2 regions of the Sinomonas sp. RB5 genome follow, and region 1 is predicted to be linked to the other one. Evidence: predicted binding sites of a transcription regulator. Region 1 holds the regulator's gene; the other holds the start of a gene.
What was found. Region 1 encodes HspR, which represses chaperone genes until heat shock. Its sites were predicted from a motif close to AAGTTGAGTCNNNNNGACTCAACTT; they were not measured.
Positions count from the first base shown of each region.

Region 2: ACVWWH_RS15480 (ATP-dependent Clp protease ATP-binding subunit) is a predicted target of HspR. The motif match lies at 1,724-1,748, and genes of this name have one in related genera.

Region 1 is NZ_JBSSGJ010000001.1:32,404-35,809, forward strand. Features, by position in the region: gene ACVWWH_RS00145 (nucleotide exchange factor GrpE) at 1-101, shown strand, start outside; gene ACVWWH_RS00150 (DnaJ C-terminal domain-containing protein) at 257-1,237, shown strand; gene ACVWWH_RS00155 (heat shock protein transcriptional repressor HspR) at 1,241-1,660, shown strand; gene ACVWWH_RS00160 (DMP19 family protein) at 1,786-2,709, shown strand; gene ACVWWH_RS00165 (alpha/beta hydrolase) at 2,759-3,406, shown strand, end outside.
Region 2 is NZ_JBSSGJ010000014.1:80,274-83,679, forward strand. Features, by position in the region: gene ACVWWH_RS15480 (ATP-dependent Clp protease ATP-binding subunit) at 1-1,663, opposite strand, end outside; gene poxB (ubiquinone-dependent pyruvate dehydrogenase) at 1,819-3,406, shown strand, end outside.

The DNA of each region.
Region 1 (3,406 bases):
TCGAGGTGGACACGGTCCAGCAGGTGCTCCGCACGGGCTACCGGACCTCGGCGCGCGTGCTGCGCGCGGCCCAGGTGATCGTGGCGACGCCGCAGGGCTGACCCACCCCTCCCGTTTCGGGTACGCATCTCGTCGCCCTCTGGGCGTTTCGGGTACGCGGGCGCCCTCGCCCGCGTACCCGAAACGGCATATCCGTGACGAGATCTGTACCCGAAACCGTGCACACTTGAAGCAGCAGTTGATCTAAGGAGCGTTCGTGGCCAGTCAGGACTGGGTGGAGAAGGACTTCTACGCCATTCTGGGCGTGTCCAAGGACGCCTCCGAGGCCGACATCAAGAAGGCCTACCGCAAGCTCGCCCGCAAGTACCATCCGGACCAGAACCCGGGTGACGCCGAGGCCGAGAAGAAATTCAAGGACATCACGGAGGCCAACTCCGTCCTGTCCGACCCCGAGCAGCGCCAGCAGTACGACGCGATCCGCGCCATGGGCGGCGCGCGCTTCTCCGCGGGCGGCCCCGGCGGCGGGGCCGGCGCGGCCGGCTTCGAGGACCTCTTCGGCGGGCTGTTCGGCGGCGGCCCCGGCCGCCACTCGCGCGGGTTCAACACCGGCAACCTCCCGCCCGAGTTCGCCGACCTCTTCGGCGGCGGCGGATTCGGCGGCGCGGGCTTCCAGCCCCCGCCCCAGCGCGGTGCGGACCGCCAGGCCAGCACCACGATCTCCTTCGCCGGGTCCATTCGCGGCACCACGGTGGGCCTGCGCGAGCGCGACGGCGAGGTCATCGAGGTCCGCATCCCCGCGGGCATCCGGGACGGGCAGAAGGTCCGCGTCCGCGGCAAGGGCGGCCCCGGATCGGCCGGGCCGGGCGACCTCATGGTCACCGTCCACGTCCGACCGCACGACTTCTTCACGCGCGAGGGCGACAACCTCCGCATCCACGTGCCCGTGACCTTCGACGAGGCCGCCCTCGGCGCCCAGATCGAGGTCCCCACCGCGGACGGCCCGAGCGTGAAGATGAAGGTCCCGGCCGGGACGAGCTCCGGCCGGACGCTACGGGTGAAGGGCCGCGGCGTGAAGACCTCCAAGGGCTCGGGCGACCTCCTCGTCACCGTCGACGTCGTCGTCCCCAAGAACCTCTCGAAGGAGGCCGAGCAGGCCATCCGCACCTTCGCGGAGGCCGTCTCCAAGAACGGCCAGTCGGACCCGCGCGCACACCTTGCGGAGAAAGCGAGGCTCTAGGCCATGGCCATCGACCCGTACGCTCCGATCTTCGTGATCTCGGTGGCGGCAGAGCTGGCCGAGATGCACCCCCAGACGCTGCGCCAGTACGACCGTCTGGGGATCGTCTCGCCGTCCCGCCAGGGCGGCCGCCAGCGCCGCTACTCCCAGCGCGACGTCGAGATGCTGCGGGAGGTGCAGCGGCTCTCGAAGGACGGCGTGTCCCTCGAGGGGATCCGCCGCATCCTCGAGCTCGAGAACCAGGTCGCGGCCTTGCGTGCGCGCGTGACCGAGCTCCAGGCCGAGCTCGCCAACACGCAGCGCGCCAGCGAGGCCCGGCGCGTGTTCGCCGCCGGAATCGCCGGGGACGTCGTGAGCCTCGCGCGCGGGCAGCGGCCCGAACCGCGGTCCCAGGCCCTCGTGGTCTGGCGCCCGCAGCGCTGACGGCCGGCACGGGACCCCCAAGGTTCGCCCAACGTTCACCGGGCGGCGGCCGGGGTGCCCCGCGCGCGGTGCCGGCGGCGTCGTACGTTCGATGCGTGAGTGACCGCACGAGCGAGGAGCCCCGCATGAGCACCGCCCAGCATCCCGTCGTCCTCCCGGCCGAGGCCCTCACGGCCGGCGACGAAGCCGTCGTGGACGCCAACATCGACATCGTCAACGCCATGTACGAGGAACTGCTCGACGAGCGCGAGATCGCCCCGAACGCGCTGCGCAGCTACTACGTGGACTTCTACCTCGCGCAGATGCTCGACGGCGGCTTCGCACAGTACGCCCTCGCGGCGCACGAGCGGGCGCAGGTCGACCGCCTCGTCCGCGAGGGCCTGCGCGAGATGGGCGCGGCCGGGCACCTGGCCCTCTTCGATGAGCTCGCTGCCGCGGTCGCGGCCCTGACCGTGGAGGACACCGAGGCGTACCTCGAGGGGGACGCGGACGGCTCCGTCGCCGTGGCCCGGGCCGAGGCCCTCGACGACAGGTTCGAGGCACTCCTCGAGCAGGAGGACCTCCTGGCGCTCAACGCTGCCTGGCTCAGGGGCCAGGAGGGCCTGCTCGCCCTCGACGAGGACGGCATCGAGGACGAGATCGCGCGCCGCGTGGGGCTCATCGACGACCTCGAGGAGCGCCGGGCTGCAGAGGACCGGAGCGGGCTGGGCGACATGCCCGACCACGAGCTCGTGATCCGCGAGCTGTGCGACGCCGCCGGCCACGAGCTCGTGGCCGTCACGGCCGCCGACGCGGCCTACGTGCACCGCGGTGCCGAGGCCTTCGCGTGGCGCTTCACTACCGACCTGGGGGAGTACGTGATGGTGGAGGAGGGCGACGAGGCCGCGATGGTCGACGCCGAGGACGGGACGGTCCTCGCCACCGTCGAGTTCGTGGAGCTGGACGAGGACGACTGGACGGCCGATGATGATGCCGATGGGCATGGTGCGGTCGAGGCCTCCCGGCGGGGCGGCCCCGAGGACGGACGCGCAGCGCAGACGGCCCCCTGAGCCGCCGGCCGGCGCCGGCCGTGCGCCCTGACGTGGGCCGGGAGGCGGCATGGACTGGCTCTACAGCCTCGACATCCTCGACGGGGCCTTCGTGGGCGGCGTGGTCGCCGCCGGCGTCGCGGTCCTCGTGGTGCTCATCGCGGCCCGGTCGGACCGCTGGCGGGCCCAGCGGCTCCTGCTCGCCGCGGCGGCCGGGACCCTCGTGGGGCTCACGTTCTATATCGTGTGGGATGCCGCGGACTTCCTCGGCCTCTACCTCCCGGAGGACGTCGGCCGCCTTCTCATGGCGACCTGCGCGGCGGGCGGAGTCGCCCTGGCCTGCCTGTGGGACCGGCCGGCCTGGCGCAGGGCACTGGCTGCGGCGGGCGTCCTCGTCGTCGCCGTCTCCGGCGGGACTGCCATCAACGCCTACTTCGGCTACGACCGGACGCTGGGAGCCCTCGTCGGGGTGTCGACCGGGGCGCCGATCGACCTCGGCGCGCTGGCCAAGGACGTCGGGCCCGCCAGGGGCGCCTCGGCGGGAAAGCTCCTGTCAGGATGGACCCCGCCCGCCGGAATGCCCGCCGTGGGACGCCGGGGTACCGTGCAGATCCCCTCGAACGGCTTCCCCGCGCGCCGCGCCGGCGTCTACCTCCCGCCCGCGGCCCTGACCGCCCACCCGGTCCGGCTGCCGCTCGTCATCCTGATGATGGGCGAC
Region 2 (3,406 bases), on a different contig from region 1:
CCTCGGTGAGGCGCGCGGCGGGGATGCCGGTGGCGCGGGCCACCACCGCGGCGATGTCCGCTTCGCGCACGACGGCGTCAGGCTGGCCTGCGGCCGCGGCGTCGCCCTCGGCGGGGGCTGCGGCAGGACGGGGAGCGCCCGTGGCCTCCGCCTCGATGGTCGCCGTGATGGCGTCGATCTCGTCCCGGAGCCGGGAGGCCTCCTCGTAGGCCTCACGCGCGATGGCGGCCTCCTTCTGCTCGGTCAGCTCGGCGACCCGGGCCCCGAGGGCCTCGAGGTCCACGCGCGGGCCGTGCGCCAGGCTCAGCCGGGCGCCGGCCTGGTCGATGAGGTCGATCGCCTTGTCCGGCAGGTACCGGTCCGTGATGTAGCGGTGCGAGAGCTCGACCGCGGCGCGGATCGCGTCCTGGGCGTAGGTGACGCCGTGGTGCTCCTCGTAGCGGTCCTTGAGCCCCTCGAGGATCGCGACGGCGTCCTCCACGCTCGGCTCGCCGACCGTGACGGGCTGGAACCGCCGCTCGAGGGCGGGGTCCTTCTCGATCTTGCGGTACTCGTCGAGGGTCGTGGCGCCCACGAGGTGCAGCTCGCCGCGGGCGAGCCGGGGCTTGAGGATGTTCCCGGCGTCCATGCCGCCCTCGCCGCCGCCCCCGGCACCGACCACGGTGTGGATCTCGTCGACGAACGCGATGATGTTCCCATCCTCGGCGATCTCGTCCATGGTCTTAGTCAGGCGCTCCTCGAAGTCGCCGCGGTAGCGGGTGCCGGCGAGCATCGCGGGCAGGTCGAGGGAGATGACCGTGGTGCCGGCGATCTGCGCCGGGACGTCCCCGGCCGCGACGGCCTGGGCCAGGCCCTCGACGATCGCGGTCTTGCCCACGCCGGCCTCGCCGATGAGCACGGGGTTGTTCTTGGTCCGGCGCGCCAGGATCTCGATCGCCTGCTCGATCTCGTCGGCGCGGCCGATCACCGGGTCCAGCCGGCCCTCGCGGGCGAGGGCCGTGAGGTCCGTGCCGAACTGCTCGAGCATCGAGCCCTTCGCGCGCCGGCCCTTCTGGGCTGCCGTGGCACGCAGGGGGCGCTTGGCCGCGCGCGGCGAGCGGCCGGCGTCGTCCGCGGAATCCTCGGCGGCGGGCGAGGACTCGCCGTCCTGCAGCGACCGCGGGGTGACCCCGGCGGCGGCGAGGATCTGGCCCGAGGCTGCATCGGAGTTGAGCACGAGCGCGAGGAAGAGGTGCTCGGGATCGATGTAGGTCGAGCCGACAGAGCGGGCCACCTTGTAGGCGTCGAGGAAGGCGTGCTGGGCGCTCGTGGTGAGCGAGGGCATGCCGTCGGCCTCGTCCCGCTCACCGCCCACCGCGCCGGGCAGCCGGTCCTCGGCGGAGGCAGCGATCTCGGCCGGGTCTGCCCCGGCATGCGCGATCATCGCACCGACCTGCTCCGTCTCGGTCAGGGCGCGCAGCAGGTGCAGGGCGTCCACTTCGCGGTGGCCGTGCTCCTGGGCGTAGCGGCCGGCGGCGTTGAGGACCGTCTGGGTCCCGCGGCTCACGAGCCTCGTCATGTCGATGGGGCGTCCAGGCCGGCGAGCGCCCTGGCCCTGCAGGTAGCGGGCGAGGAACTCGTCGAAGGAGCCATTGCCGGCGGCGGGGCCGAAGAAGAGTGGCATCAGTTGTCCTCCGAGGGAGATCGTGTCGTGGCGTTGGAGTCGGTCGGGCTACAACGGTAGAAGTTGAGTGACTTACGCTCAAGTTCAACGCTGTGGCCAACGAGATATTCCCGAGGGGTATCCGCGATCTGCGCCACGCCGCTAGGTTGAGGACCATGACGACCATCGCGCAGAACATCGTCGAGACCCTCGCAGCCAACGGCGTCCGCCGTGTCTACGGCCTCCCGGGCGACTCGCTCAACGGCTTCACCGATGCGCTCCGGGCCACTCCGAGCATCGAGTGGGTCCACGTGCGGCACGAGGAGGCCGGGGCGTTCGCCGCGGCGGCCGAGGCCGCGCTCACGGGGGAGATCGCCGTCTGCGCAGGGTCCGCGGGCCCCGGCAACCTGCACCTCATCAACGGCCTCTACGACGCCAACCGTTCCCGGGTGCCCGTGCTCGCGATCGCCGCCCACATCCCGAGCACCGAGATCGGCTCGAACTACTTCCAGGAGACGCACCCGCAGGAGGTCTTCCGCGAGTGCAGCGTCTACGCCGAGCAGGTCACCGACGCCGCGCAGATGCCGCGCATCCTCGAGATCGCCATGCGCACCGCGGTCGAGAAGCGCGGCGTCGCGGTGGTGGTCCTGTCCGGCGACGTGGGTCTGACCTCCACGAACTCGGACCGGGTCACGGTGGTGCGCCGGGCCCGGCCCCGGGTGGTGCCCAACGACGCCGAGCTCCGCGAAGCGGCCGGGATCCTCAACGCCGCCGGCAAGGTCACGATCCTCGCTGGTGCCGGCGTCGAGGGGGCCCACGACGAGGTCGTGGCGCTCGCGGACGCGCTCGCCGCGCCGATCGTCCACGCAATGCGCGGCAAGGAGTTCATCGAGTACGACAACCCCTTCGATGTCGGCATGACCGGCCTGCTGGGCTTCTCCTCGGGCTACCGGGCCATGGAGGACTGCGACGCCCTCCTCATGCTCGGCACGGACTTCCCGTACCAGCAGTTCTTCCCGTCCAAGGCCAAGATCATCCAGGTCGACCTGCGCGGCGAGCAGCTCGGCCGGCGCGTGCCCCTGGACCTCGGCCTCGTCGGGGACGTGCGCGACACCGCGGCGGCGCTGCTTCCCCTCGTGCCGCGCAAGAAGCGCCGCACGCACCTCGAGTCCTCGCTCAAGCACTACGCGAAGGCCCGCTCCAAGCTCGACGACCTCGCGACCCCGACCAAGAAGGGGCAGCCGCTGCACCCGCAGTTCGTCACCCGGACCCTCGACCGGCTCGCGGCCGAGGACGCCGTCTTCACCGCCGATGTGGGCACCCCGGTGATCTGGGCGGCCCGCTACCTGACGATGAACGGCCGACGCCGGCTGGTCGGCTCGTTCACGCACGGCTCCATGGCGAACGCCCTGCCGCACGCGATGGGCGCCCAGGCGGCGTTCCCGGGCAGGCAGGTCGTCGCGCTCGCGGGCGACGGCGGGCTCTCGATGCTCCTGGGCGAACTCCTGACGCTTCAGCAGAACCGGCTGCCGGTGAAGCTCGTGGTGTTCAACAACGCGTCGCTGAACTTCATCGAGCTCGAGATGAAGTCCGTGGGGTTCGTGAACTTCGGCACGGGCCTGGACAACCCGAACTTCGCGGCGGTCGCCGAGGCGATGGGCATCAAGGGGGTACGGGTCAACGGCTCCTCCGAGCTCGAGGCGGGGCTCGCGGAGGCCCTCGCCCACGACGGGCCCGCGCTCGTGGACGTGGCGACCATGCGCG